2 regions of the Marinomonas rhizomae genome follow, and region 1 is predicted to be linked to the other one. Evidence: predicted binding sites of a transcription regulator. Region 1 holds the regulator's gene; the other holds the start of a gene.

What was found. The regulator FliA, encoded in region 1, starts transcription of late flagellar genes. The targets are predictions, from matches to a motif close to CTAAAGTTNNNNNNNNNNCNGCCGATA.
Region 2: the regulator FliA is predicted to act here: its motif matches at 11,084-11,110, upstream of KDW99_RS16195 (flagellin).

The regions. Positions count from the first base shown of each region.
Region 1 is NZ_CP073343.1:3,286,059-3,299,433, forward strand. Features, by position in the region: gene KDW99_RS15510 (chemotaxis protein CheW) at 1-879, opposite strand, end outside; gene KDW99_RS15515 (ParA family protein) at 889-1,662, opposite strand; gene KDW99_RS15520 (OmpA family protein) at 1,732-2,550, opposite strand; gene KDW99_RS15525 (flagellar motor protein) at 2,543-3,280, opposite strand; gene KDW99_RS15530 (protein-glutamate methylesterase/protein-glutamine glutaminase) at 3,280-4,344, opposite strand; gene KDW99_RS15535 (chemotaxis protein CheA) at 4,371-6,623, opposite strand; gene KDW99_RS15540 (protein phosphatase CheZ) at 6,636-7,424, opposite strand; gene KDW99_RS15545 (chemotaxis response regulator CheY) at 7,434-7,814, opposite strand; gene KDW99_RS15550 (RNA polymerase sigma factor FliA) at 7,869-8,606, opposite strand; gene flhF (flagellar biosynthesis protein FlhF) at 8,703-9,995, opposite strand; gene flhA (flagellar biosynthesis protein FlhA) at 10,097-12,214, opposite strand; gene flhB (flagellar biosynthesis protein FlhB) at 12,252-13,375, opposite strand, start outside.
Region 2 is NZ_CP073343.1:3,421,213-3,440,343, forward strand. Features, by position in the region: gene KDW99_RS16140 (DNA-3-methyladenine glycosylase I) at 1-94, shown strand, start outside; gene pseB (UDP-N-acetylglucosamine 4,6-dehydratase (inverting)) at 238-1,233, shown strand; gene pseC (UDP-4-amino-4,6-dideoxy-N-acetyl-beta-L-altrosamine transaminase) at 1,220-2,407, shown strand; gene pseF (pseudaminic acid cytidylyltransferase) at 2,411-3,142, shown strand; gene pseG (UDP-2,4-diacetamido-2,4,6-trideoxy-beta-L-altropyranose hydrolase) at 3,117-4,145, opposite strand; gene pseI (pseudaminic acid synthase) at 4,142-5,173, opposite strand; gene KDW99_RS16170 (motility associated factor glycosyltransferase family protein) at 5,176-7,284, opposite strand; gene KDW99_RS16175 (hypothetical protein) at 7,274-7,570, opposite strand; gene fliS (flagellar export chaperone FliS) at 7,563-8,003, opposite strand; gene fliD (flagellar filament capping protein FliD) at 8,047-9,402, opposite strand; gene KDW99_RS16190 (flagellar protein FlaG) at 9,443-9,868, opposite strand; gene KDW99_RS16195 (flagellin) at 9,932-11,032, opposite strand; partial or broken gene KDW99_RS16200 (flagellin) at 13,149-13,424, opposite strand; partial or broken gene KDW99_RS16205 (flagellin N-terminal helical domain-containing protein) at 14,078-14,558, opposite strand; gene KDW99_RS16210 (HD-GYP domain-containing protein) at 14,907-16,451, opposite strand; gene flgL (flagellar hook-associated protein FlgL) at 16,476-17,786, opposite strand; gene flgK (flagellar hook-associated protein FlgK) at 17,791-19,131, opposite strand, start outside.

The sequences.
Region 1 (13,375 bases):
AATTACAGTACCGGCTAGCCAAGGCCGCTTACTTCTATCACTACGCCATTTAACTTGTGATGGCTCTAAGGTAATTGCTTCAGCAACTCGCTCACAAGCAACACCCCAATCGGTTCGATCAAGTTGTATTACGAATTTAAAATTATCTTTCATTTCACCTTCGTAATGATTAGGCATAACCCAACGAGCAGTATCCACTGTACGAAGATTAAATTCACCTACATTCGCAACGCCCATAAACCAATCAGGCTGACCAAAGATAGAGGTCAATTTATCTTCGCCACTCTGAAAAATCCCCCCCAGTTCAACTAAGGGAACAGCGAGTTTCAAGCCACCAACATAAAACAGCAAACATTCGAATCTCCCTACAGCCCATGGCAAAGGATCTGTTTTTGAGACTTTTTTAACTGGCTCTGGCTCTGGCTCTGGCTCTGGCTCTGGCTCTGGCTCTGGCTCTGGCTCTGGCTCTGGCTCTGGCTCTGGCTCTGGCTCTGGCTCTGGCTCTGGCTCTGGCTCTGGCTCTGGCTCTGGCTCTGGCTCTGGCTCTGGCTCTGGCTCTGGCTCTGGCTCTGGCTCTGGCTGAATAATATTGTGCTCTTCAGAATCTGCTGGCAAGCCATCAACTTGAGCAGAAATCGCTTCTTCAAAATCGTGAAATGAAGCATCTAATGACGAAAGCTCTTCTTCAGTAAGTCCATCGCCTAAATCGGCGGCCTCAGGTTCACTAAAGTCTGGCTCCCCATCGGCCATAGATTCAGCTTCATCAACCTCGCTTACAGACGGCTCAGAAGTCGCTTCTTGTAATAGGTCATCAAGGTAACGTTGAACGGCTATCTGCGGTCCTATTAACGTCTGCTCTTTACTCTTTGTATCTTTCATAAACTGTTACTATCCCGCTGGGTTCAGCAAAGAATCCATCAGACTTGCATAAGCCTTAATTCCTCGAGCATTCGGATCTAACGCTGAAGGAGCAATACCTGCTGTACTAGCGTCTCTTAACTTTGTATCAACAGGAATTACTGAATGCCACACCAACTCTTCATAAGTATCTTTTAAACTACGTAAGCTTTTATTAGAAGCCTGAGTACGGCGATCAAAAAGAGTTGGCACTATTAAAAACGGTACTGGTCGCTTTCTTGCTCTGTTAATCATGGTCAATGTACGGACCATTCTTTCCAACCCTTTTATCGCTAAAAACTCAGTCTGCACAGGTATAACCAACTGCTGGCAAGCCGCCAAAGCATTGATCATCAAAACTCCCAATACTGGAGGGCTATCAATCAACACATAGTCATAGTCATCCCATAAAATCGCTAACGTTTTAGAAATAACTAATCCCATACCACCTTGCGCTTGAGCGTGACGCTCCAAAGTAGCTAACGCTGTCGACGCAGGCATTAAAGATAAATTAGGATGGCCTGTTTCTAGAATTAGCGAAGCCGGTAAATCCTCTGGGATTTTTCCAGTAGCTTGAAATAGACTGTACGCGCTTTTTTCTATGGAGTCTGGATCAAAGCGGAAGTAACTGGTCAGTGACCCATGAGGATCAAGATCAATCATTAATACCCGATGGCCAGCATCAGCTAACAACCCTGCTAATGAAACTACTGTGGTCGTTTTACCAACGCCGCCTTTCTGATTCGCCACTGCCCAAATGTGCACTCTGACTCCCCTGATACCCTATGCTGTTATTTTGCTTACGAATTGCTTGCAATCATATACAGTAACACGCTATTGAAACAAGTAATCATAGAGATTATCGGCCTTACGCTTACTAATACGCAATATTACACGACGATTTTGCTGACGAGCATAATCATTGGTGTTTCTTACCTTAGGATGTTCACTGGAAAAGCCGATTGGTGCGATCATCTTTGGATCGACCCCTCTGTAAACCAATTCATCCACAACAGAAGAAGAACGTAAACTAGACAAATGCCAATTCGAAATTAGACGTCTTGAGTTAACAGGCAAATCATCTGTATTACCCTCAACCAATATAACTGAAGGATACGCTTTTAATATGTTGGCAACTAAAATCAACAAAGCGACCGCCTCATTCGTTAAGTCGTATTCTCCTTGTCCAAACAATAGACCAGACTTCAGCTCCAAGCTTACCCAATCCGCCGATTCAGTAACGGATATCTGACCTGATGCATGCAACCCAGAGAATTGGTTTTCCACAACTTGACTTAGCAATGCATACACAGCAGACGAATTACTCTCTTCTATAGTCGGAGGTGCAGCTGGAATTGGTTTTGCCTCAACCACTTCGACATCTTTTGGCTCACCAACAATAGGTTCTCCTATGTTGATAGGCTTAATAGACTTCTGAACAGCATCAAAAACGCCATGCAACGTCTCTTTCAAACGCTGTTCATCACCGGAATTTTTTAATGAGAGAGAGTACAACGCCACAAAAAAAGCAAAAAGCAGAGTGATAAAGTCTGCATAAGAAAGGATCCAACGGTCTCGCCCCTGCATGTTCGTCCTTGGCGACTTAGTCGCCATCCGACGGCGCTTTGAAACCCGAGGAGGAGTATCACTCATAGGTATTTAGCTCTAACTCTAATCGATATGGATGCTTGCCTGTAGCAATGCCACAGATACCATCAATTAGTAGCTGATGATAAAGAAGCTCTTTATCAACATAGCCCATTAATTTTTTAACGATAGGAAATATAACCAGATTCGCAAAGCCTTGGCCGTATAGAGTGGAAACGAAAGCAACGGCAATACCATGACCCAATGCTTCTGGGCTGTCCAAATTAGCCATAGCTTGAATCAAGCCCAGTACAGACCCCATGATACCTAAAGTAGGTGCATACCCGCCTATCGACTCTATAAATGACACGCTCTTCATCCGTTTGTCATAAATACGAACGGCGTCATCATGAAGTCTATCAGCTAATAAATCAGGATCAGTCCCATCGATAGCCATTTGCATAGCTCGACTAGTAAAACGGTTACCCAACGCCTCAATATCAGATTCCAAAGCAAGCAGAGAAAGTCGTCTCGCTTTATGGGCAAGATTGTTTATTAATACACGAGCAGAATTGAAATCATAAACAGGCGGGAAAAGACTCCACTTAATCAACACAAGAGCACGAGCTGCTTCTTGAATGCTACTTTGAATAAGTGTTGCGCCAATACTACCAACAATAACGATGATAGCGGATGGAAGGTTTAGAAGGAGTACGATCTCTCCTCCCCCTAACCAGTTAGCTAGAAATACTGAACTGAATGCAATTAATAGTCCTGCTAAGGTAACAAAATCCACTAGCCAACCTCACGTGCAATACGCTCACCGATATGGTCTAAATCAATAATATCATCCGCTAAGTTTGCTTTTTCAACAGCCATTGGCATACCGTAGATCACGCAAGACTCTTCACTTTGAATCCAAACTCTTGAGCCCGAACTTTTCAGCATACGAGCACCTTCACGACCATCAACGCCCATCCCAGTCATAACAACAGACAATACTTTTCCTGGATAGCATTTCGATGCTGAGCCGAAAGTAACATCAACTGAAGGTTTGTAGTTAAGTCGTTCATCACCATCAAGAATACGAACGCAACCACCATTTCGAGGGTCAATCATCATTTGCTTTCCACCTGGCGCCAATAACGCCACACCAGCCTGCAAACGATCACCATCTTTGGCTTCTTTCACCGTAATCTGACAGATATTATTCAATCGGTCAGCAAAAGCCCCAGTAAAGGCCGCTGGCATATGTTGAACCAATACGATAGGAGCGGAGAAATCCTTAGGCAGTTTACTTAACACTGCCTGCAAAGCCATAGGACCACCCGTAGATGTACCTATAGCGACAAGGCTCACTCGCTTTCTCATACGTGGAATAATAACGCCACGTTCAGTCACAATCGGCTTAGGTGCCTCACGTGGAGCAAGTGCTGCAACAGGTTTTCTATCACCTGCTAAGCGAGTTCTTGCAACCGCTAATACTCGATCTACCAATGCACGTTTCACTACAGCTGAATCTCGAGAGATATCCTCAAAATTCTTAGGCATGAAGTCAACAGCACCAGCCTCTAGGGCATCTAGAGTAACCTTTGCACCCTCATGAGTTAATGAGGAAAACATCAGTACAGGTGTTGGCTTAAGCTTCATAATGTTAACTACAGCGGCGATACCATCTAAAACAGGCATCTCGTAATCCATAGTAACAACATCAGGAGATAAGGATTGAACCTTATCTATTGCCTCACGTCCGTTATTTGCAGTACCTACAACGGTTAGTCGAGGATCGGCTTCAAAAATTTCGACCAAACGGCGACGAAAGAAACCAGAATCATCAACAACCAGCACCTTAACAGGCATATCACATCCCCTAAATGAAAAAAATATTACCTAGATGCGTAACACTTAAGCATACTAGGCACATCCAGAATCAATGCAATACGACCATCACCTGTAATTGTTGCACCTGCCATACCAGCGGTACCTTGCAACATTTTACCTAATGGTTTTATAACCACTTCTTCTTGACCAACAAGCTGATCTACAACAAAACCCACTTCACTCATACCAACCTGAACAACAACCACATGTGCTTCTGCAGGTAAGTCATCTCGACTATTCCCTTTGATTAGCCAGCTTTTTAGGTGGAAAATTGGTAAAGTTTTACCTCTAATAACAACCACTTGCTGACCATCTACCACATTGGTTTTTTTCAAATTTAGATGGAATATTTCGTTAACACTGACCAATGGAAACGCAAACGCTTGATCTGATAGCGTCACCATCAGAGTCGGCATAATAGCAAGCGTTAATGGCACTTTGATGATAAATCTAGACCCTTGTCCAAGGACAGATTTAATCTGTAAGGTACCATTTAACTGTGAGATCTTTGTTTTAACAACATCCATCCCAACGCCACGACCAGACACATCAGTAATCTCAACTTTTGTTGAAAATCCTGGTGCAAAAATCAAATTGAATGCTTCTTCATCAGATAAACGCTCTGCTGCATCCGCATCCATCAAGCCTTTTTCAACGGCTTTTTTACGCAACACATCAGGGTCCATACCTGCACCATCATCATCGATGGAGAGTAAAATATGATCGCCTTCTTGTTCTGCAGACAAAATAACATGGCCAACTCTTGGCTTGCCTTTCGCTTCACGAACATCAGGTGCCTCAACACCATGGTCAACCGAATTTCGAACCAAGTGGACAAGCGGATCGGCGAGTGCTTCAACGAGGTTTTTATCCAGATCTGTCTCTTCACCACGAAGCTCTAAATTTACTTCTTTTTTCAGGTTGCGGGCCAAATCTCGAACCACTCGAGGGAACTTGCCGAATACTTTTTTGATTGGCTGCATTCGAGTTTTCATTACGGCGTTTTGTAGATCACCCGTAACAACATCCAAGTTTGAAACCGCTTTCCCCATAGATTCATCATCACTTTGGAGTCCCAAACGAACAAGACGGTTTCGAACTAATACAAGCTCACCAACCATGTTCATTATGTCATCCAAGCGTTTTGTATCTACTCGCACTGTTGCTTCTTGGGTAACAGGAGTATTAACTTTTTCTTTGAGTTCAGGCTCTGGTGCTTTAGGTGTAGGCTTTGGAGCTGGTTTCGGGTCAGCTTTTGGCTTGGCTTGAGCAACCTTAGGTTCAGGCTTCTTAGCTGCAGGAGCTTCTGACTTATCTGAACCGCCTTTACTTTGCAAGCTATCTAATAGAGATTCAAATTCGTCTTCAGTAATTAAGTCCGACTCTGCACCGGCACTAGGCTCTGCCTTTTTAGCATCGTCTTTAGGTGTGTCTTCTTTCTTATTTGCTGGAGGCGTTTCTCCATGAAGCTTATCAAGAAGTTCCTCAAATTCATCTTCGGTAATTTCATCAGAAGATGTATCATTTGAACTAGCGTTATCAGCTGGCTCGTCATTAATTCCAGGCGCACCGCTGCCATGAAGTTGGTTCAATAATGCATCAAACTCATCTTCAGTGATTTCGTCGTCAGTTCTTGGCGTTGCACTACTTTCTTCTGCTAAACCACTTTCTACTTCGTCATTTTCATTCGAAGTATCGCCCAAGGCATCTAATAAAGATTCGAACTCATCATCAGAAATATCAACAGATTCAACCGCAGCAGAAACAACTTCTTCAGTTTCTTCAACATCAGAGTCAGCTTGCTCTTCGGCAATCTCTTCAACTTCATCTAACGTTTCATCATCTGCACTAGCAAGCTCTTCTGCGGTTGGCGGTTTTGCATATACTGCAAGCGCAGCGATCAGCTCTGGTGAAGCCGGCTCAGGCTCACCACCAGCACGAACAACCTCGAACATTTCGTTTACAGCATCAAGTGCCTGCAAAACAATGTCCATCAAATCAGAATCTATTTTACGCTGACCGTTCCTTAAAATATCAAAAACGTTCTCAGCATAATGACAACAACCAACCAAGGCATTTAATTGTAAAAATCCAGCACCACCTTTTACCGTGTGAAAACCACGAAAAATCGCGTTAAGCAGTTGCTTATCGTCAGGATTTTGCTCTAAATCTACTAGTTGTTCGGAAAGCTGCTCTAGGATTTCGCCAGCTTCTACCAAAAAATCTTGTAAAATTTCTTCATCGACCTCGAAACTCATCCTCAGCTCCTTCTAGAAACCAAGACTTGATAGCAAGTCGTCTACTTCGTCTTGACTACTCAGTACTTCAGGGTTGTTTTGTTTATTAATAGCTGGGCCATGACCACGAGTGTCATCGTGTTCAGACTCTTTCTCTTGGTGTTCAATCCCCGAGATACTATCAACGCGTCCAGCAACAGCAACGAGATGCACAAGTTTTTCTTCTACATCTCGAATTAAATCATTCACTCTAGCGATCACTTGACCCGTTAGGTCTTGATAACCTTGCTCTAGAAGAATTGTGTTGAGGTTTGAATGCAAGGTAGTGGCACTGTCATCAGCATAAGATAGGAATACATCAATACGCTTATATAAGTCTCGGAATTCTTGAGGTGTTAAGTCTCGCTGAATTAGTCGACTCCAGTCTTTTCGCAACTCCCTTGCTTGACTTTGTAACTCACTGGCCACAGGAACACTACTGTCCACCATGTCCATAGTTTTATTGGCCGCCGCACTAGTTGTTTCTATAACATAATTCAGTCGGTCAGAGGCGTCAGTAATTTTAGTAGCAGAATCTTTTCCACCCTCACCAACAACTAAGTCCATTGAATCGACTTGAAAATCACGAATAGCATCATGCAGACTTCGAGTTAAAAATCCCACTTCGTTATAAAAGCTTTTATGACGAGCTTCGCTTAACTCTTGGATTACTTTAATAGCACCACTGAAATCACCGACTTCAATGTGATTTAAAAGATCCACAGCACCATCTTTTACTAGGTTTTCAAAATCCACTAGTCCAGATCCCAATACATTCGACATCTAAGCTCCCTATTTTGCAGCGTCTATTCGTTCGAATATTTTCTCAATTTTTTCCTTGAGAGCCACTGCAGTAAAAGGCTTAACAACATAACCGTTCACCCCAGCCTGAGCCGCAGAAATAATCTGGTCACGCTTAGCTTCAGCCGTTACCATGAGAACAGGAATGCTTTTCAATTTTTCATCAGCACGAACAGCACGAAGCAATTCAATCCCTGTCATTCCAGGCATATTCCAATCGGTCACAAGAAAATCAATTGTTCCAGCTTGAAGTATAGGCAATGCAGTTGTTCCGTCATCCGCTTCAACTGTATTGGTAAACCCTAAATCCCGTAATAAGTTTTTAATGATACGTCTCATTGTCGAGAAATCATCAACAATCAGGATCTTCATGTTTTTATCCAATGCAACCTCCACACCCCAAAGGTATTATTCCATAACTCATAATTAATCTCGCCAATCACTTAATCGAGCTCGCAATCGCATAGCCGCTTGACTATGAATTTGACTGACTCTAGATTCACTAACGCCTAACACAGCACCAATTTCTTTCAGGTTAAGCTCTTCATTATAATAAAGAGACAAAACCAATTTTTCTCTTTCCGGTAATTCATCAATTTCTTTCGCCAATTGATTTTGAAAACCGCCATCTTCTACTAAAGAATAAGGTGAATTTTCTACCTCAGATTCGACACTATCTAAATTATTTGTATCAGAGTCTAGCATTTCTTCATAACTAAACAACTGAGTAGACATAGATGAATGAATCATGTCGTGATATTCATCCATACTTATATTCATATGAGCCGCTATTTCCATATCGGACACTTCACGGCCCAACTTAGCTTCTAACTCTTTTATTGCATTAGCAACTGCTCGACCATTGCGACGAACCGAGCGAGGGGCCCAATCTGTTTTTCGCACCTCATCCATGATGGAGCCGCGAATACGAATACCGGCGTAAGTTTCAAAACTAGCACCCTTGGTCGACTCAAAGCGCTTATAGGCCTCAATAAGCCCCATCATGCCAGCTTGAATCAAATCATCAACATCCACACTATCGGGCAAACGCGCCAATAGATGGTAAGCAATTTTTTTTACCAAATACCCATATTGCTCAACAATCGCATCAATCGAAAGCGTTGCTTTTTTAGAGTATGTGTTATATCCATTCTTGCTTTGCATAAAATAGTCTAAGCAACCTTTACCATTTAAGTGAGTTGCGCTAACTAACTGTACTACATAGTTTCGCGCAACGCTTTCAGTAATAACAAAATTTTACTAACTACCATACTTTAGTGACCCATAAAGCTGACTGTAATGTTCTGCGGTATACACAGCCCTACTAATCAAATTATGTGCACGAGCTGGCTCTATGTCATCTGGAATTCTTTGGCCATCTGCGATATATACAACAGGTAAACCTTCTTCAATAACTACACTAATAGCTTCACCAAGTGAAGCTGATTCATCAAGCTTACTTAAAACACAACCATCTAATTGAACTTGAGAATAAACATCGACAACTGTTTTTAATACTTGCCTTTGACTTGTGCAAGGTAATACTAATAATTTTTTAAGACTTGCTCGCGCACGCTTCATCATTAGAAGCTGTCGTTCAAGATTCGAATCCCTTGGATTCATACCTGCTGTATCAACAAGCACCAAAGAATAATTAGCATATTTTGCCAAAACTTCGTTTAAGTCAGAGTATTCATTCACTACTTCAACTGGGACATTTAATATACGCCCAAAAGTCCGCAGCTGCTCATGGGCAGCAATACGGTAAGTATCAGTAGTAATTAAGACAACACCTTCAGAACCATGTTTTAAAACGTGTTGGGCGGCAATTTTACCGATCGTTGTTGTTTTACCAACGCCAGTAGGTCCCATAAACGCAATACAGCCTTTTAATTCTGAAGAACTAGAACGAACAGGAATATAGTCAGCTAAATGGGCAAGCAAACGATTCCAGTCATCTTCTCGCCCTTTTAAATCAATATCATCAATCAATCTAGACACGACAAATTCAGACAAACCTAAACCTTTTAACTTCTCCCTAGCACGTAACTCTACTGCATTTTCTTTTGCATCAGCTTTGCCGTCAGTTTGCTGACGCTGTTCTAGCATAGTTCGAACATTTTTAAGTTCAAGTTCCATCTCTCGTAGTTGCTTAGCACTTTCACTATTATGAATTGACAATGCTTCTTCGACAGCTGGATCCTCTTTATCCTTCGACAAAGGAGGCATTTCGAACTGAGTTGCAGGTTGTTTTTCTGAATATGTATTTGAAGATGAAGTATTTTGCGGGGCAGTAGTCTGTTGCTTTGCTCTTTCAATACGCTCTAAATAATCTGCACTTGGGTCTGCATATTGCTCTGAACGAGGCGCAGGCGAGCGCTTTGAAGTCATACTAGAAGGCAAAGATCCATCGTAATCTAGAGCGGCAACTATTTCTATCTCACCGGTAGGCAGACGCTGATTTGACAAAATGACCGCATCGGGGCCTACAGCATCACGAACCTTCCGTATCGCTTGCCGCATGTCAGGTGCTCGAAACCGCCTAATTTGCATGAATAACTTAATCCTTCCAGTTTATTTTTCTTACAAATCCATAGCTTACCCGAAAGATTACAATAAATATAGATACAATCCATCACGTTAATAGGTAGATATTATTGACCTATAACACCTACCACAGTAATACGTTTATGATCCGGCACTTCTTGATAAGAAAGTACTGACATATTCACCATACCATAGCGCATAAAACGCGCCAACATAGGACGTATAGGAGCAGACACAATTAATATAGGAGTGTTTCCCATTGCCTCTTGCTGCTCGGCAGACTGACGCAAAGATGACTGTAACTGCTCTGCCATTTGCGGTTCTAAAATTAATGCCTCTTCATTTTTAATCCCAGACTGCTGGCTTTGCTGAACCGTCTGCATCAGCATTTTCTCTAATTGAGGCTCTAACGTTAACACAGGAATTTCCTCAACCCCATCAGCCAAGGTTTGAATAATCAAACGTGATAATGATGTTCTCACTGCTGCAGTCAATATCATAGGATCTTGAGTCTTTGGTTGAACCCCCATAATTGATTCAGCAATCGTTCGCATATCCCTTAACGGCACTCCCTCTATCAATAGATTCTGCAGTACTTTTAACAGAACACTCAAAGGCACCGTATTTGGCACCAACTCTTCTGCCAATTTGGGATTGTACTGCTTCAGAAGACTCAACAGCTGCTGAACCTCATCATGACCAATCAATTCATAGGCATGTTTGTGCATAATCTGATTAATATGAGTCGCAACAACCGTACTCACATCGACCACTGTGTAGCCATAAGTCTGTGCCTGATCTCTTTTCTTAGGATCAATCCAAACGGCATCTAAACCAAATGATGGATCTTTACCTGCAATACCATCAATCGAACCAAATACCTGACCTGGATCGATTGCTAAATCTTTATCCGGATGAACTTCAGCTTCTGCCAAACTCACACCCATCAAGGTAACTCTGTAGGCATTCGGCATCAAATCTAAGTTATCCCGAATATGCACACTCGGCACCAAAAAACCTAAGTCTTGAGATAACTTACGACGCACACCTTTAATTCTTGCAAGCAACTCACCACCCTGAGTTTTATCAACCAAAGGTATCAAACGATAACCCACTTCCAACCCAAGCATATCAACAGGAGCCACATCATCCCAACTCAGGTCTTTCACTTCAGCTGGAACTGGATTGTCTGCTGACGTTTTACCAGCACTTTTCGGCCCTTGCTTAGGTTTCTGCTTCTTACGATACTCAAGAAAATAGGCAAGACCACCCAAACATGCAGCCAAGGACAAGAATGAAAAATGCGGCATACCTGGAACGATCCCCATAATCGTCATCACACCAGCAGCTACATACAGCGCTTTTGAGGAACCAAACATTTGGCGAACAATCTGTCCGCCCATATCACCCGTCTCGTTAACCCGAGTAACCATGATTGCAGCTGCAGTAGAAAGCATCAAAGAAGGAAGCTGAGCAACCAAGCCATCACCAATCGTCAACAATGAATAACGTTCGATAGCCTCTGTAAAAGAAAGGTCATGCTGCGCCATACCAATGGACAAACCACCAATGATATTAATACCCAGAATAAGCAGACCAGCAATAGCATCCCCTTTCACAAACTTCGAGGCACCATCCATAGAGCCATAAAACTCAGCTTCGGAAGCAATCTCAGTACGACGCTGCTTAGCCTGATCTGCGTCGATCATGCCGGCATTTAGGTCGGCGTCAATTGCCATCTGCTTACCGGGCATTGCATCCAAGGTAAAGCGCGCACTTACTTCCGAAATACGGCCAGCACCTTTGGTAACAACGGCAAAGTTAATAATCATCAGAATGGCAAAGACAACAAAACCAACAACGTAGTTACCACCAATAACCACTTCACCGAAAGCTTGAATAACCTTACCGGCCGCATCACCACCCTCATGACCATTCAATAACACCACGCGAGTTGACGCTACGTTAAGCGCCAATCGCATTAATGTAGATACTAGAAGAACAGTAGGGAACACAGCAAAATCTAAAGGCCGCATGGAATAGATAGCGACCAAAAGCACAACAATGGCTAAGGCAATATTAAAAGTAAAAAGGACATCCAATAAAAAAGCAGGAATAGGTAAAATCATCATCGCTAACAGCGACAACAACAAAATAGGAATACCTAAATTCCCACTTAAAATCCCTTGAACCTGCCCAGTAAGTCGGCCGCGGTCAAAATTCACACGACATCCTTATTGGAAGAAAAGCTATAAAACATGATTAACTACCGTCCCACTGAAATTCATCAGGCACATCTAAGTTTGGCATCGCTTCTGGGTGTGGCGCCCCCATGCGAGCATTGCGCAATTGATACACATAAGCCAACAGTTGTGCCACCACTTTAAACAAACCCTCTGGTATCTCATCACCGATCTCAGTATGGTGATATATTGCCCTTGCTAATGCGGGCGATTGTATCACAGGGATATCATAGTGATTGCCGACTTCACGAATTTTCAATGCAATAAAATCGCCACCTTTGGCGAGCATCACAGGCGCAACACCGCCAGTTTGATCGTATTTTAGAGCTACGGAAAAATGTGTTGGGTTAGTAATAATAACATCCGCATTTGGCACATCAGACATCATGCGATTCATCGCAGCTTGCCGCTGCAACTGACGAATTCGACCTCGAACTAGAGGATCACCTTCTTGCTGCTTATATTCATCCTTCACTTCTTGCTTAGTCATTTTTAACTTTTCTTTGTGTGACCATACCTGAAAAGGCACATCAATTGCCGCAATCAACGCCAAAGCAAGCGTCACAAAGACGAAAGACCAAATAACAATATCAATACCATGAGCAATAGCCAGCTCTATAGACTGGAAAGTTAATCCAAGCGTTTCAGGCAAAAAATAATTCACCACCAACACAGAAATAACACCAACCAACGTCACTTTAGCAATAGACTTTAAAAGCTCCACCAAAGACTGAACGGAAAACATTCGTTTAAGACCTGCTATTGGGCTCATTTTACTGAGCTTTGGCGTCAAAGGCTCCCAAGCGAAATTCAAACCACCGAGAGCAATACTACCGATAATGCCAGCAGCGGCCAAAACAGACATCAACAAGACCATAGAATCCATCATAGCAACGACGGACTCATAGAGATGAAAAACCATGCGATTTAAATCAAATACATCCGATCTATCAACAAGAAAGTTAAAGTCAAATAAAACGGCTAAGTCACGCACAAGTAAAGTGCCTGTCCCGTATATAGTTGCAGCAGCAACAATCAACAAAAGAGCAGAACTTAGATCTTTAGAACGGGGGAGATTACCTTTATTCCGAGCATCCTGAAGCTTCTTACTACTGGCACTTTCCGTCTTTTCGCTACCGTCTT
Region 2 (19,131 bases), 140 kb from region 1:
ATTCCTGGGCGCCACGACTTGTTATGCCTTTATGCAAGCAACTGGCATGGTGAATGATCATATTGAGGATTGTGTATCGCGAAAGAACAAATAAATTGCTTAAGCACTCATAAACAGAAGCAGTTCCTTGATTTCATTAATGTTTAGCCTAAAGTAGTCGATATAGTAACGAAGCTCTTAGTACAATGGCGACGCGTTTTGGGCGCTTCAATTCCATTATTTAGGTTGGTACATAACATGTTTAACAACAAAAGCATTCTTATTACTGGTGGCACGGGTTCTTTTGGCCGTCAGTATGTGAAAACTCTATTGGCCAATTACCAACCTAAGCGACTGATTATTTATTCACGTGATGAATTGAAACAATACGAGATGCAACAAGACTTTGATGCTGGTTGCATGCGCTATTTTATCGGCGATGTGCGTGACAAAGACCGTTTAACTCAGGCTATGCGCGATGTGGATTTTGTTATTCATGCCGCTGCTCTGAAGCAAGTACCCGCTGCTGAATACAACCCGATGGAATGTATTAAAACCAACATCCATGGCGCCGAAAATGTGATTGCTGCGGCCATTGCAAACGACGTTGAAAAGGTCATTGCTTTATCAACTGACAAAGCCGCTGCTCCAATCAACCTTTACGGCGCGACGAAACTCGCATCTGACAAATTATTTGTTGCCGCTAACAACATGGTCGGCCAAGGTCGTACACGCTTCTCTGTGGTTCGTTATGGCAACGTTGTTGGCTCACGTGGTTCAGTTGTCCCCTTCTTCCAAAAGCTGGTTGCCGATGGCGCTGAATCGATTCCAATTACTCATCCAGACATGACGCGTTTTTGGATCACCCTACCAATGGGGGTGGATTTTGTATTGAAAAACTTCCGCCGCATGCATGGTGGCGAAATATTCGTGCCTAAAATTCCTTCTGTACGCATCATGGATTTGGCGGCCGCTTATGCGCCAAATATCCCAACTAAAGACGTTGGCATTCGCCCAGGAGAGAAGCTCCATGAAGTCATGTGCCCTGGAGATGACTCTTTCCATACCTATGAATTTAGCGACCATTATGTGATTTCGCCAAGCATCAAATTTTATCAAGACGATATGGATTTTGCGCACAATCGCTTAGGCGAAACGGGCGAAATGGTTGAACCCGGTTATGAATATCAATCTGGTAGCAACCCACATTTTTTAAGTATTGAAGAGATTTTGACCTTCGATGACGCACACTGATTTTATTCCCTACGGTCGCCAATCCATTAGCGAAGACGACATTGCGGCCGTCGTAAAGTCGCTACGCTCTGACTTTTTGACTCAAGGCCCTTGTGTCAGCGAATTTGAACAAGCTATTTGCACAAAGGTAAGCGCTCGTTATGGTGTGGCCGCAAACAGTGCCACATCCGCTTTGCACCTTGCTTGCTTGGCATTGGGAGTTGGAGCGGGTGACACGGTTTGGACATCGCCTAACACTTTTATCGCTTCCGCTAATTGCGCACGCTATTGCGGTGCAAGCGTGGATTTTGTCGATATCGACCCTCACACCTATAACATGTGCGCAGATAAGCTGGCTGAAAAATTAGTCACTGCGAAAGAACAAGGCAAATTACCAAAAGTCGTAATTCCAGTACATTTCGCCGGTCAATCCTGCGATATGCACGCCATTCATGCGTTATCCAAAGAATATGGTTTTCGTATTATAGAAGATGCTTCCCATGCGATTGGGGCAAAATACCAAGACAATTATGTGGGCAACGGAGCATTCAGTGATATTTGTATTTTCAGCTTTCACCCAGTGAAAATCATCACGTCCGCAGAAGGCGGCATGGCCGTCACGAACGACAATAAACTCGCTAAGCACATGCGTACTCATGCCTCGCAAGGCACAACCAAATCGCCAGACGAGTTAACGCAAATGTCAGGTGATTGGTATTATGAACAGCACACGCTGGGCTTCAATTACCGCATGACGGAATTGCAGGCCGCGCTTGGCTTGTCTCAATTATCACGCTTGGATGACTTTATTGAACGTCGTCATCAGCAATTTTCTAACTATGAGGCCTTGCTAAAAAACCTGCCTGTTACCTTGCCTTATCAAGCAGATGATAATTATTCAGCACTGCATTTGTTTCCGATTCTCTTACCTGAGCACAACAAGGCAGCTAGAAAAGGCGTATTTGATATTTTACGCCAAGCGGGCATTGGCACTCAGGTGCATTATATTCCCGTGCACACCCAACCTTATTATCAAGAGTTAGGCTTCAAACAAGGCGACTTCCCTAATGCGGAAGATTACTATGCTCGCACTCTGAGCTTGCCGCTTTTTGCCGACTTAACCCATGCCCAACAAGAGCGAGTGGCGCTAATTCTGAAACACGCTTTAATTGCAAATCGTGTGATGAGTGCCTAACCAATGAAAGATGCTTCTCTTTTGCAGAACAATATAGACGATCAAACACCATATCGAGTCGCTGTGATTCCAGCCCGCGGTAGGTCTCAGCGCATTCCAAGGAAAAATATTCGTTTGCTGGATGGTAAACCCTTGATTGGTTACTCCATCGAAACCGCGATTGCTTCCGGCCTATTTGATCGAGTAATTGTATCTACCGATGACTTGGAAATTGCAGAAGTTGCTCGACAATTTGGTGCCGAAACACCGTTTTTTCGCCCTGCTGACTTAGCCGATCATATGACTGGCACCACACCCGTTATGCAGCACGCATTACGCTGTTTAATCGATGAAGACAAAACACCAGACCAAGCCTGCTTGATTTATGCGACTTGCCCAATGCTGACACCAAGAGATTTACAGCAAGGATTGGCACAGCTTGACGAATCCACTGCCTTTTGCTTTTCTGCTACGACGTTTGCTTTCCCTATTCAGCGTGCGCTTCATATTCAAAAAAATGGCGAACTAGCGCCTATGTTCCCTGAACACATTGGCAAGCGCTCACAAGATCTAACTGAAGCTATTCACGATGCTGGGCAGTTTTATTGGGCAAGTACACAAGACTGGTTTGATGAAGACATTTTTGGTGCTAAATCTAAGCCTTTATTGCTACCAAGACACAGAATTCAAGATTTGGACACCGAGGAGGATTGGTTGCGTTTAACGCAAATCATGGCGCTGAAAAATATGAGTTAATGGTTTTTGCCACGCGATTGGCACCCTCTCCATCAACCAAACTCCTAGCCGTTTTGCTAGCTTCTTGCCGCCACTCAATATCCAGCCAGTGACGGTTAACCTCTTCAACCAATAGCTTCACACGTTGCTGTCGAACGTCTTCCACAATGTTATCAAACCGAACCGAACGACACCAATTCAGTGGAACATGCTGCTGAAGAGAACGAGTTTGATTGTCTGCGACTTGAGCAAAAACGGTCGGCACGCCTATGCAGGCAAGTTCAAATAAAGTACCACCAGCGGCAGAGATCGCCATCTTGGCTTGCTTCATTAACGGCGTAACATCCGCCAAACCTTGCTCAAAAGCGATATTATTAACTCGACAAAAATGGATCACTTGATCTGCATTTTTGGCATTCGCACCCAATAACACCTGAATGTACTTTGTAGGAAAATTGGACACCAATAAGGCATTGAGTATAGGCAAGGTTAAAGCAAGCGGGTCGGTTCCACCAAGGGTAATAAGCAGTTGTTCTGGCGAGCTTTGGCTTTCGTCCAGCTGTTGAAAAGCCGGCCTTAACAACGCATAACGACTTCCTACTAATGGAAACTCAATGTGCTTGGAATAGTCTTGTTGCAGAGGGTTAAGCAACCATTTGGCGGGAAACTCGCCCCTGTCATTCATGTCATCCAATACAAGAAGGTTTGTTTGATACTGATAAAGCTGAGCAATATCATCGGCACTGTAGTCGTAATGATCTAAGATGACCAAGTCAGCTTGTTGCGCCAACGATAAAAACTCTGTTTTGCCCTCTTTTTTAGCAACTTTTTTTTCAATAGAGTCTTGTTCAGACTGTCCACCGATAAAACAATCATCAGGGGAAGCAAAGGCTTGATATCGACGGTCCACAACAAACTGACATTGCCAACCTAATTGAGTAAAAGCGTGGACCAAGGCTTGGCAGCGAACCCTATGCCCCATGCCGATGTCGACAGAGGCATCGGCTCGCACCAAAAGTTTCACGCCATCATTTCCCAAGTAAGCGGCTGACCTTTTTGCGCATCCGCCACTAATGTTTTGCCTAATACGTCGGGCCAATGTTTAGGCGCTAGACCGAACGACGGGCGAATGATTTTCAGGTGTTCTTCGGTCAATATGGTGCCAGCGGGCAAATCTATAGCCACATAAATAGAACGGCGGTATTTTTTCGCGGCTTGCTCGGCATCTGAACCACCATAAGTCACCGTACCAAGCGCGGCCTTTGCCGCACGGCAAGCAACCACCAGCGCTTTCATTTCCGCAGGCTCCATGGAGAACTCAGCATCTACACCGCCGGCACTACGATCCAACACAAAGTGTTTTTCAATCACAGTGGCACCCAGTGCCGTTGCTGCAACCGCCGCGCCTAGGCCTTGAGTATGATCGGACAAACCAACAGGACAACCAGTTTTTTCCGCTAAATCCGCCATGGTAACTAAGTTAGAGTCTTCTATTTTAGAAGGATACGTACTAGTGCATTTAAGCAAGGTTAACGGGTTATCGCCAATGACTCGAATGGTTGCTACCGCTTCCGCGATTTCTTCTTCGCTTGCCATGCCCGTGGACATGATAATAGGCTTACCGGTTCGTGCAACGGCTTGAATTAGCGGGATGTCGGTCATCTCAAAAGAGGCGATTTTATATAAGGGCACATCGATGGATTCTAAAAATGCCACCGCACTGAGGTCAAAAGGCGAACTAAATGCCACCAAGCCTAAAGACTCAGCCAGCTCAAACAAAGGCTTATGCCATTCCCAAGGCGTCGACGCCTTGGCATAAAGATCATAAAGGTTTGAACCACGCCATAAACTGTCACTTTCAGACACCATAAACTCACCATGACGAACATCTAGCGTCATAGTGTCTGGTGTATAGGTTTGTAGCTTAATAGCATCTACACCCGCGTCGGCCGCAGCGTGAATCATGGCTTTAGCAAGTTCAAAATCTTGGTCATGGTTGCCCGATAACTCAGCAATAATAAAAGGCATTTTTTCAAACATAGCTTCGAACATAATTAACCGTTGTAGTAAGTAATCAAGTGATCGTTGCCTTTATCTACATAGTCAGAGGCTTGCTGGAGCATACTTGGCATTTCTTCAAGGAATTCACACCAAGGCGTGAACAAATGACGGGCACGAGCAACCGTTGCCGCCTCGTCTTCAAACTTAAATAAGAACTGTACTATTAAAAAAGCGGAATAAGTGAAAGAACCGATCAATAAGTCATGAATGTGACGATAAACACTGCCTCGTAAAAAATAGATTTCGCGATGATAAGACCAAAGTAAATTACAAACGTCTTCCCGAGTTTTGATTGAATCGTCCCAGCCGCTTTGAAGAGTTTTACTAATTTTTAGAAAATCGTCTACAGAAATGAGACTATCCGTCGTTTGTTGCAAAACGGCAGTCGGCGGTTCAGTGAAAAATGCATTTTCCAACAAATCAATGACTTTTTTATGGTCAATTTCAGGATCAGTAATAAGAACATCTTCAATCAAAAGAGGCGTCACACCTTCAATTTTTGCCACATCAGACAAGTTAAAGCTTTCAAAATTACGACGTTTTTTCAAAGAGCGTATAAGAGACTCAAGCTGTACTCTAGAAGTATCCATGATGCCTGTTGCATAAACGGTACCACCAAAGTTACCTTCTCGCTCTACCAGTTTGGCTTCTTGAAAAGTCTGAAAGCCCGATTCTTTGCCATCTTTATAATAACCACTGTGCACAGAATGGTGAGTATCTTTGTCTTTAAATCCGTTATCAACACCTAAGAAATAGACATTGTTAAGGCCAAATAAATGCACATAAGATAGGGCTAAGTTAGCAACAATAGGATTACAGTAATTTAACTGCACATAGTTTTTATCATCGCCTTGATCGCGCGCATGTGCCAAAATTAATGAGGTTATTGCCTCACCAGGTTTTAAGCCCATCCCTGATCGATCAAAATAATCAAAATATTCTGGGTGCATAACATCGACACTAAGCCCCCAAATCCCTTTTAGATACTCTTTGTCTAAAAACAAAAATTTATCAACCGTCTGCTTCATTCGCTCGATATCTACATGAATGTCGGGCACAATTCCTAGCTTACTAAGAGTATTAATGGTCGAACCACATGAAATCAACAAAACTTGCCCACGAATTTCTTTGATCAACTCAATCCCTTGATCAAGTGAAGGGCCGTTACCCAGAATAAAAACGGGGACATTGATCACCCACTTAGGCAATAACTCACGCCCTTGAAAATGGGCAACTTTCGTCTTGGGAAGCGACCTTAAACCTTGGGCAATACCAATTAAAGCATCGTCAAAAAATCCCCAGCCCATGACTTGGCGGGAATAATGCTTTTTAAAATAGTCTAAGGCTTTATTATTTTCTGGGCTTTTGTAACCCATGAACAAATAGGTTTCTGGAGCCAAGAAATAACCGTTTTCTTGTAACTGAAGAAGATAAATGTCTGTAAATTCATCCGGCTGGATACCTAGAAAAAAATGAACGGTTCGACCATCGCGGTTAAATTTATCGAGTATCTCTTCCCAGTCTATCGCGTATAAAGAGTAGTGAAAAAAGTCTAAGTCACTCTCATACAAGTAGAGGTGTTTTATTTCCCTGCTATTTAGCAACAATTCAAGTTGATAACCAAACTCAATTCCAAAAACAATAGCGGCACCGGCAAACTCAGGCCACTCTTTCTGTTCCACTAAACCAGCAGATTGAATTTCAATTTCGTCGAGGATTTTATTGCTGTAAAAAACATGGCGGCTTTCATTATTAACCGAGCGCTCTAGATTAAGAAGTGTTTTGGCAGGTTTAGAAAGCGCGTAGTCGACCTTATCTTTAGCTTGAGCTCTAGGGTCTTTTGAAAATAGAGGAACGCCAATATCTTCTCTAAAAACATTCATGTCACCCGATTCTTCCAAGTATACATAACGCTTTTTAGGGCTATAGTCCTTAAGCTCATCATAAATATGCGGCATGATCTGAGAAAAAGTCGCCATGTTTTTAATATAACGATCCGTCAACTCTTGGTCTTTTTCTCTTAATCTTGCGACGCCTTCTTTGAACGTAGCGAGAAATTCCTCAGCATGCTTAATATTGGAGCCACTGTCTTCATTCTGCATGCTTCACGCCTTTGTATTTGCTGACACTCTTACGAACTTTGATGGATTGATATAGTTGATTATGCATAGCTTTGTGGGTGTTTTTAACTATTAGAATTGCTGACTGGTGCACTTTAATAAGACACTTTAATTTTTCATTCACTAAAGCATTTTTTTTGTCGGGCTCCAAAGAAAATATAAAATCATTATTTTCTGCGCACAACCGCTGAATTTCATCTAAATCTTCTAATGATACCGCTTCTTCTAACGCATCAGTTAACAGGGTCAACTGGTCTATATCAAGCATTAACTGCCCCAGCAGTCATATCATCTACACCACTGTAAGCTTGCTGTTTATCTGCTTCAGTGATTTGATCCCAAGCGCCTTTAATTTGTAAAATCAAACCAATTACTTGGTCAATAACCGCACAATCTTTAGACACACTAGCTTCATTGATACGCATGATCATGTAATCATACAAACCATCTAAATTATCAACAAGCTCAGGGTTAACGTCGCGATCTAGCGCATCTCTTAGCGCATTAATAATTTCAATTGCGCGAGTAAAAGCGGCGGCTTTTCCAGCCCAGTCTGCACGCTCCATACAGCCTTTTCCTAACGCCAATCGCTCTAAAGCACCTTGCATTAAAAGTTGTATGACTCTATGAGGATCTGCCGAGGCTAAATCGGATTTAATAGAGTCCTTTTTATAGGCCTGGATCCCTTTTTTCCCGTACATAAAACAACCTCAAAATATTTACTAAAACGACAACGTCGTCATATTACAATTTATTCAGCATTGAGTTGAGATAATCACCTTGAGCATTCATGTTTGCAAGCTGTGTATCCAAGCTTGTAAACTTACTGCGCAAAGATGCTTCATACTTCTCCATGCGTGCCTCATAGTCAGAAAGTGACTCTTCTGTACTACTTATCGACTTAGATACGGAATCCTTTAGGGTACTATTCATTCCTCTTGGGCCTGCATAGCTACCTAACAAGTTATCAAGAGATTTTGCTAATCCATCGCTCCCAACAAACAGAGAAGCCACACCGTCGAAATCTGTATCTGCGGCACGGTTAAATTTTTCACTGTCATAAGCAAGGGTACCGTTATCCAGCAGCTCTACGCCAACATCAAAAATAGAAGTAAATGGGCTACCAGGACTGGCATGATTAGACATTAAGTCACCCGCTAAAGAGGTGCTTAGATTTCGGATCATGCTGTTGCCATTTAGCACGGCTCCTCTTGCAGTATTGCGCTTAAAAACAGCAATTAGATCATTGTAGGAATTAACAAAACCTTGAATACTTTCTTCAACTTTTTCTTTATTGTAGGTCACTTCGACCTTGGCGGGCTCTTTTGAAACATCTAATGCCTTAATAGATAAGCCTGCAATAGCATCATCAAAGTCATTAGAGTCACTGCGTACAGAAATGCCGTCAACGGTTATAGATGCATCTTGCGCTTCACCTCCCTCAGGAACACTCAAACCAGGGAAAAAACCACCCAGTGCTGCACTGTCCAAAGTTAAGTTGTCGCTATCAATATTTAGAGTATTTCCGGCGCCTGTTTTAGTTGAGGTAATGGTAAAAAACATATGCCCTTCACCATCGTCAACTAAGTTCGCCGACACTCCAAAATCTTTTCCCTCTGAGTTTATCTGCTCTCGGAGTTTAGATAATGTTGTATCAGGTTTAACATCAAGCACAAGTTTTTCATCACCAGCTGTTAATGTGAGCTTACCACCAGACGAAGTAACCGTTTCATCTCGTGATGAAAAAGACGAAATATCTGAAACTAAACGACTACCTTTCGCGAGCTGATTGACTTGAATGGAATAGCTATCTGTAGAAGCGGTTTTACCAGGAGTAACTGTGAAAGACTCTTTACCACTTTTTTGCTCAACAACCGCATTACGGCCTGAAAAAAGGTCATCATCATTTAAGTTTTTTACATAAGTTTTAAAATTATCTATTGCAGAGCCAACTGAACCAAGTGCAGAAAGCTCGGCTTCGTAATTCGCCAACTTATTTTCATATAATTTTACTTTTGTGTCTCTTCTGGCACTTACCATATCACTTACTAGAGACTCAAGATCAATACCAGATCCAGCACCTAATGAGCCAATAGCCATACAAAATCTCCTAGTTTCAACGCCTTTTATTTACAGTAGATTACACCTCACTATTAACTAAGGTGCCTTTCACGTCACTTAATTGGTTCATGATAGCATCAATTCTTTCCGACATTTTAAGAAACTCTTCTGTCGGCATTTGGCGAACCACATCACCTGTAGCCTGATCTAAAACTTTAACGATATTTTTGCTACGGTCTTCAGTCATTTCAAAGGATAATTGAACATTTAACTGAGACATTTTACGGTTTGCATTTTCAATTTTTTCAGGTTCAATCTTAGGCGAATCAGCAAATTTCTGATTATCACTGCTTTTATTTTCCGCTTTATTACTATCGGCTGAAGTTTGAATAGCTTTAGCATTCGCTTCACGCTGCGCTTTAAATTGCTCCCCCATACGCTGATCTTGTCTGGTAGCAACAACGCCCACAGACTGTTTTGAAAAATCACTAGAATTAATAGACATACACTAGTCCTCTGAATGAGACAAAAGCTGGAACAAGGCCCCAGCTTTTCGTTTTCACTAATTTTAGCCCAATAGAGACAACGCAGTTTGAGGACGTTGGTTTGCTTGAGCTAAGATAGATGAACTCGCTTGTTGAAGAATCTGAGCACTTGTTAGTTTAGCTGTTTCTTCCGCAAAGTCAGCATCACGTACACGTGAACGTGCAGCAGATACGTTTTCAGTAATGTTACTTAAGTTACTGATACTGGAACCAAAACGGTTTTGGACCGCACCCAACTCGGCACGCTTAGAACCAACGGCAGAAATCATGCCATCAAGAATATCAATCATGCTTTGTGCATTGGCCATTGTCGTTACTGATGGAACACCAAAACCCTGCTCTGGATCACCAAAACTACTAGAACGGCTAGCTGGTGGCTCTGGCATTTCAGGAGCATTAGGATCTACATAAACTTCACCACGAGCTTCTGCATCCGCTTTTGCTTGAATTTCAGGGTCTACGTATTCTTCACCATTTGCTTCTGCTTGCGCTCTCGCTTCCGCTTTTGCAGCATCTTTTTGAGCTGAATAGTTGTTATAAGCAGCCATATCTTCTTGATACTTAGCTTCATCAGCCGCATTTGAAGACAAACCAGCCATAGTGAAACCACCATTACCTGCGTAATCTTGGTTATCACCCGCACTCAAATCAAAACTGATTGTTTGATTTGAATCGGCACCTACTTGGTATACGCCATTGTAACTACCATCAAGTATAGCGCGTCCACCAAAGGTTGTGATAGAGGCGATACGGTCAATCTCTTGAGATAGCTGACCAATTTCTTGCTGGAGCGCTTTACGGTCATCATCAGAGTTTGATCCGTTTGCAGATTGGATAGACAAAGTACGCATACGCTGCAACATATTTGTCGTTTCATCCAACGCACCTTCCGCAGTTTGCGCTACAGAAATACCGTCATTGGCGTTACGAACAGCCTGATTCAAACCATTAACCTGAGATGTTAATCGGTTAGAAATCTGCAAGCCAGCAGCATCATCTGCAGCACTGTTAATACGCAAACCAGAAGACAAGCGCTGGAAAGAGGTATCTAACGTGTTTCCTGATTTCATCAGCTGGCGCTGCGCACTTAAAGATGAAGTATTCGTATTTACGTATAAAGCCATTATAGCCTCCTAGTTTTCATTTAATCCTGCAAAAAGCAGCTCGTATAAGGTTTTCGACAATACTTTGAAAACCTTTAGTCAATTTAGGAATTATTTTTCCCTCAATCGGTAAAAAAATTCCCATAAAGCGGCAAATAACCGCCTAACTCATTGTTTTTAAAAATCTTTAATGAAAATCTTTTTTGAGAAAAATCTTTTCAATTTCTTTAAAAAAAGCCAAAAACGCGCACTTTTTTCTTTGAAAATCACTTTCCCCCATCAATTAATGACCCCCCCTTAAATAGCGCCTCTAAATAACACCTCTAGATTGCGTCTTTTTATTGCCATAAGCGGCACAGCACCACCTAAAAAGAACACTTTTTTGCCACTAAAAATCACGATCAAAAAAACACATAAACCCACTTCCAATAAATGCCTTTCATCGTCATCAAACGTCACTAAGATAGATCAATAGGCAATAAACGTCAGACAACTAAGTGCCGCTGCAAACAATCATCACTGACAACACTGCCATTCATTTAAAACCCTCCGAGCATGCGGAATGATCACTCTTAACCTAATATCCAGAGCTCACAAAAAAAATTAAATAGGACACATGAACACCGTTGAGGTAGAGCCTTCAATAAATGCCCAACTACCCAGCTCTGCTGCGAAAAATCATCGCAAGTAATGTCGCTATTCATTTAGAGCCCTCCGTGCATGCGGAATGAACACCCTCGGCACAATATCCAGAGAGCCTAAAAAAGCGGACAACACTAAACAGACACCTGAACACCGTCGAGGTTGTGGTCCCAATAAATACTGAACGACCGAACGCCACAGTAAAAAATCATCACAAGTAATGTCGCTATTCATTTAGAACCCTCCGTGCATGCGGAATGAACACCCTCGGCACAATACCCTGAGAGCCTAAAAAAGCGGACAACACTAAACAGACACGTGAATACCGTCGAGGTTGTGGCCCCAATAAATACCGAACGACCGAACGCCACAGTAAAAAATCATCACAAGTAATGTCGCTATTCATTTAGAACCCTCCGTGCATGCGGAATGAACACCCTCGGCACAATACCCAGAGAGCCTAAAAAAGCGGACAACACTAAACAGACACGTGAACACCGTCGAGGTTGTGGTCCCAATAGATACCGAACGACCGAACGCCACAGTAAAAAATCATCGCAAGTAATGTCGCTATTCATTTAGAACCCTCCGTGCATGCGGAATGAACACTTTTGGTCTAAAGGTTAAAAAGCGTAAAAAAAGTTGCAGCATTAAACAGATAGATGAATGCCATTGAGATAGAGTCCCCAGGAAGACAAAATGACTCAGTAAGAAATAATCGCGGATAATATTGCTATCCATTCACAGCCCTCCACCTATACAGAATAGACACGCTCGACATAAAGCCTAAAGAACGAACAACCTGAGAAAAGTAGCTAGCAAGACCGAGCCAGAAAGAAAATAAATAATATCGACACACTAAACAGGCAATCACCTCATATATAAAAGAAGCAATTAATAAGTGACGGACAGCAATATGTCGCAATAAAACGTAGTCTTTTAGAATACAGCTATTCATCTCGTCTCCCGCGCCCAAACACATTGAACAAATACAAGTGAGAACAATGCAATCCATAGGCAAGGAAGCCTGAGCATAAAACGCTAGATATGTAAGGCAGATGCGAAGGCAAGCTACTTTTGATAAAAAGTCGACTCAGCTCGACAAAAACAGCCAACACAAACCGATTTTTCAGCTTCATTCGGATAGAAGTATCCCCACCAAACACTCTGTTAATTTTTAAGCCAGATAGAGAAGCCATATAAAGCAAGGTATATCTACACCTACTTTTTAACGACACAATCTTAACCACCAAAAGCCAATCTCAAAGTCAGTCTGATAGAACCTTAACTGTCTTTGGCATAAGCCTTAAACCACTGAAAACTGATCGAAAAACATACAAAACTGATTGCGATCTCATTATTTGGGCAAAAAAATGCCGGGTGAAAAATCACCCGGCTGAAAAGGCACCTCTAGGAGAGAGAAGTAGCCTGTATTCCGAGAAGAACTCGAATCTTTAATTGAAGCCCAATACTAAAGGCCCCAACGTCTAACCTATTAATTCCCTAATAAAGCCAAAGCCGCTTGTGGTCTTTGGTTGGCTTGCGCCAAGATAGTCGTACTGGCTTGTTGAATAATTTGTGAACTCGTTAATGCCGCTGTTTCAGCAGCGTAATCGGCATCTCGAACACGAGAGCGGGCAGCAGAAACGTTTTCTGAAATACTAGACAAGTTATTCACTGTTGAACTGAAACGGTTCTGCACCGCACCCAATTCAGCTCGCTTAGAGTCAACCGCTTGAATCATTGTGTCCAGCATAGCAATCATACTTTGCGAATTCTTAACATCTGTTATCGAAACAGACTCTGCAGTAATCAATGGCTGACCGTATTTTTTCTCAGCAGGAACCACAGTTCCATCAGGTTGCGTTACCGAACCATCCGGATGATTTATAGTTCCATCTGGATGCACAACAGATCCATCAGGCTGAATCACTCGGCCATCAGGAAACTCAATACTGCCATCTTTAAGCTCAGTCGTTCCATCAGCCTTGGAAATTGTGCCGTCTTCATTAAGCACATCTTCTTTTCGTGTACCGTCTTCATTGATTGGCGTACCGTTTTCATCAATCAATACACCATTGGCGTTAATCGGGCGATTCTGATCATCAATAAGCACATTACTCTCATTGACTCTTTTTCCTTCCTCGTTAACCAACTCACCGTTTTCGTTAATCAGAATGCCATTTTCATTGACACGCTGACCTTCTTCATTGATTAAATCACCATTGTCATCTATTAAATGGCCTTGCTCGTTAATCGCATCACCGTACTGGTTAACAAAACCACCTTCCTCTGTAGGAATAATTTGCACAGGTTCTTTTTTGGCCTCTTCAGGCTCTTCATAAGCGACACCAGAAGTCAGGCCAGAAATAGTAAAGCCACCATTTCCTGCAAGGTTAATAGAGTTATTTACACCACCAAACTCCATTGAAAAACTAATGGTTTGATTTGCATCGGCACCGACTTGGAAAATACCTTGGTATGAGCCATCAAGAAGACTACGACCACCAAATGTGGTGATGTCTGCAATTCGGTTAATTTCTTGGGCAAGCTGCCCCATTTCTTGCTGTAGTGCGATACGATCTTCATCAGCGTTTGAACCGTTTGCTGATTGAATAGATAAAGTACGCATACGTTGAAGCATATTTGTTGTTTCTTCTAAGGCACCCTCAGCAGTTTGCGCTAGAGAAATACCATCGTTTGCATTTCGTACAGATTGGTTCAAACCATTAATCTGAGACGTCAAACGGTTAGATATTTGCAAACCAGCAGCATCATCTCCTGCACTATTAATACGAAGGCCTGAAGATAATCTTTGGTAAGCTGTATCAAGTGCTTTACCACTACTTGTTAATTGACGCTGAGCATTCAGCGAGGACACATTTGTGTTTACATATAAAGCCATTTTCTTCTCTCCTAAGAATTATAACAATAAGACAACCCTCTGATTTAATTGGTTTTTTGGGGTTTTTGTCTCTTATTAAAGTTATCGACACAAGAGTGGTAACCTTTAATATTTTTTGTACTTTTTATGCTTTTTTTATTTTTTATCACGCAATAAAAACGCACAAACGGTTATCGAACAAAGAAGGGATAACTTTAGAATAAAAGTCAAAAAACAAGTAAAAGAGATTCATTTAGATAAAAAAGGCGGCATTCATAGGAAATGCCGCCTTTAAGAAAGCTCACTAAGTAACATACAAAAAAAATAACAGAGTATTAAGGAGTGAAGTTTAGAACGAGTCGGAAAAAATTACGAAATGTGATTAATGAATTGTAAACCTAACACCTGTGGATCCACTTCTTTTTCAATCACAATATCTGTTCGAAGGCTAGAATTATTTAACTCAATGTCCGACGCACCCACAAATGCTTTATTCGTTACGCTGTATACCTGACGAACTAAAGAAGGTTTAAAGGACTTATTCAGAGTTAAAACAAAGCCAACACGACCATTAGAAAGAGAAACACAAGACCCTACTGGAACACTCCCAATACTTCGTAAAAACACAGAAAGCAGTTGCTTATCAAATGCTAACCCAGACTCTTTTTTCATCTGCCTATACGCTTTAATCGGTCCGATTGAATGCTTATGAGGCTGCTCTGAGGTCATTGCATCATAAGCATCTATAATGGCAGCAATTTTCCCATAAACAGAAATTTCCTGATCTTGCTTACCTTCTGGATATCCCGAACCATCAATTTTTTCATGATGATCAGACAACATCTGATAAACCGCTTTGGGAACATTCTCAGATTGCTGCAAGATCTGCTCTCCAAACTTTATATGTTTACGAAATAAATCAAACTCAGCATCGGTCATTTTCGTTGCTTTTGTTACCATAACCATTGGCAGACGGAACCGCCCTAAATCTAATAACAAGGCTCCAAGTGCGATCACTTCAACATAAGCATCAGATAACTTCATCGCCTTGGCAAAATGAATACCGAGTACTGCCATCCCCATTGCATGCTGCTCTAAATAAATAGATGGATCTTTTATATGGCGAATGGCCAATAAGGAGAAGTTATTTCGAGAGTGGGATTCAATCAAACGACGACAAAACTTAATCAATTCAACCATATCCAACTGATCACCATGCTTAAATCGCTCAACTTGCGCCGATAATAAAGCATGACCGCCTTTAAATAGCTTGAATGCGGTAATAATTTCATCATCAAAGGAGGTGGGGCTAAACTTCGTTTCCTGAACCTTTTTTTGTGAAGTTTCAGTTTTTAAGGCTTGAACGTCTGTATCAGTAACTTCGCCAGCGCCTTTCTCACTCCCACTACTTTCAACCCGATTTCTACCCAAACGATCTTTATGAGCAAGAATATACTCTCTTGTCTGATCGTTTAATTCTTGCCTAAAGTAACGAAATAGACTTTGATTCTTTGCGTGCTTACTACGCAATTCTTTTGTCGTAAAGTGAGGATTTAGCTTTTTTAAACTTTTTACTGATCGACCTGAAGCAATCGACATACAAAGAAATAGCAATCTTTCTTCAGCATCGTATAAGCGCTCATGTCGATTATTAAGTAATTTATCATCAGAAAAGAACGGATCATAAGTAAGAAATGGTGACTCCAAATTAGAACGGAGGACATCGAGCACAACTTGACGCATGGCAATACCAACTAAGCGGTCTTTCTCCCCATGTTCTTTTATAATACATTGAACTCTTTTACTGCCAACGACTTCTTTTTTTATACCTAAAATGTCGAGTATTTCTTCCATATCGAAATACCCTACATTAATATCAGCGCCGAAACATGACTCCAGTTTAAATGCTGACATCTTGTATACCTTTTACTTTCAAAATTACATTTGGTTAAACAAAGACAAGTTACTCATGCGAGAAAACACTTTTTGCGATGCATTTAGTGCAGACTCTTTCATTGACAATTCCGTTGCAGCAGCGCCCATGTCCAACTCGCCTTCTCTACTTTGAGCAACAGTATTAGATAATTGGCTTGCCGAGCTATAATCTTCACGATCTCTGACCATATTAAGCCTTGCACCAATTTCCGAGCGCCCTTCACCTATTCTTTGTTGGGCGTTATTAATACTGTAAGTGGCACTAAAAAAAGCAGCCTCTCGCTCTTCATAAGTGGTATTCACATCAGTCAAGACAGCTAAAGAATCTTTAATTTGATTAAGTACGTTATCTTTCTCAGGCTTTTTAAGAGTGATGTCGACAGCAGCCCCTGGCTCGCCCTCTAATATAAAAGACATTCCAGAGAAAACAATTGGCTTACCAATAGTGTAAGTACCAGATTCTACCTCTTCTCCTTTACTATTTGTTACAACGTAATTAGCAGGTAAACCGGTAAATAAATGATAGTTATCTAATTTTTCAGCTTTATCAGTGTCGCCTTCACTCGGCTGTTTAACACCAGGTTCAGGACCTTCACCTTCAGGATAAGAAGTTCTAAGTTGATACTTATTTAACTCTGGGTGTTCAGGATCATAAGATTTCGCCATAAAGGCATCTAGGTCTGCCTGATCTTTAATTTTATCCGTCATTAAGACGTTGCCATCAACAATTTTGGCGTTAAAAGTTCGATTAGTCCAAATATCTTGAAACAAGTATTTACCAGAGTTGGTTACTGGGATTTTTAGATCTTCAGAAATTTGAGCGTATTTCTGACCCTCATTCCCAGACCAACGATAACGGCCATCACTCTCCAATACAAAGGCAGGGCTTTGCGTATCTGTACCGGCAAAAATATAGCTGCCATCGGCATTTTTAGAATTCATCAAATCAGCCATGGATTCTGTTATTAACGATATCTCATGAGCAATGGCATTAACATCAGCCTGAGTATTAATGTCATTTTGGGCTTGAATGAATAAGGTTCTTGCCGTATCTAAGAAGTCATTCATGCTGTCTAGAGCGACTTCTTGATAATCTAAGTTCCCTGTCGCCATTTTCATCGCTTCATCATACTGCCTTAAAGTCTGATTCTTTCCTGCGAACAAGAGAATCTGGCTAGCACCAACAGGATCGTCGCTGGGTTTTAATATATTGGTTTGTGCACCAATCTTACTTTGAATATCAAGAATTTTCTCATTAGCTTGACCAATAGACTTACTTGCTTGGCCATAAATTAAATTATTAGTTACACGCATAAGCTTACCTCATAATCCCAAGCAATGTCTCAAACGTTGTTCGAGCTGCTGTCACTACTTGAGCTGAAGCGGAATAGGATTGTTGATATTTCAAAAGATTTACGGCTTCCTCATCAAGGCTAACCGCAGACAACCTATCCCGACGAGCGACACTTTCATCCATTACAATCTTACTGGCATCGGCATGCCCTTCTATTTCGGCCGTTTTACTGCCAACATAAGAAATAAAACCAGAAAAAGATTTCATCAAAGTAGCTTTACCGGCCACAAGAGACTTGTTTTGTAAGTCTGCCAACGCAAGACCGTTAAAGTTATCAGACACACCAAGGTTATCGGTGCTCATGGTAAATACATCACCTCGATGAGGTTTAGATGAAACAGATACATCAAAACCTGCCTCATCAGATAAACCAGCTTGCTCAAGCAATTTTGTATATTGAGTCACATTACTCACAGACGCAACCTCAATACCTGACGAATCACGAACCACATAGGAACTAGGCGACGTAAAATAAATTTCATGCGGCGCACTTGGATAAAGCGCCCCTTCTGATGAAAAAGCAGAGGATTCAGGATTAGTGTTCGTCACAGAAGTCAAAGAAATTTTCGCATCTGATAAATTATCAGAACTGGTATTTACTCCTATGGGTGTACTCAACGCTAACGCCTCGCCATTTTTAGCGAACAAAGACAAACCAGCGGCAGCACCTTCTGTCGGGGTAAAACGGAACACATCATCACTGTCTATTTCATTAATATCTGCCAAGCGCAGATCAATGCCAAGCTCCTCGAGCTTAACATAACCGTCGCTGTCTTTCGTTAAAGCGCTAGGGTCAAAGGTAATAGATTTTTCAGTTGATTTGCCGTTCACATCAAATTTTTTAATAGAGAAATTACTATCATCAGTTCTCGTTAATTCGTAAGTATCTTTGGTAATTTTAGCAGATTGCCCATCGGTAACCCTAACAGAGATGTTTTTGGTCTTATGAATATTATCTGCACTTGAGTAAACATTGATTTTTCCCAAGGAGAATAAATTCTTACCAAATTCGCCATTACCATCAATCCCTTTTTTGTTCTGGGTGTTCATTGCATCGGCTAATGCAATAGCATGCTGACCCAAGGTTCTATCAGCATACACACTAAATTCTGAACGATAATCAATCAAACCTCCAACACTACCACCCAACCCTTGTGTTTTTAGTCCAACTTCATAATCACCAAAACTAACAACCAGATCGATTTTCTTCGGCTGTAGTGGATTAGGTCTAACGATCACTTCTGTTGGGTATTGATCCATAACTAAAGGCTGTCCATTTGCCAACTGAATCGTCATCAAACCTTT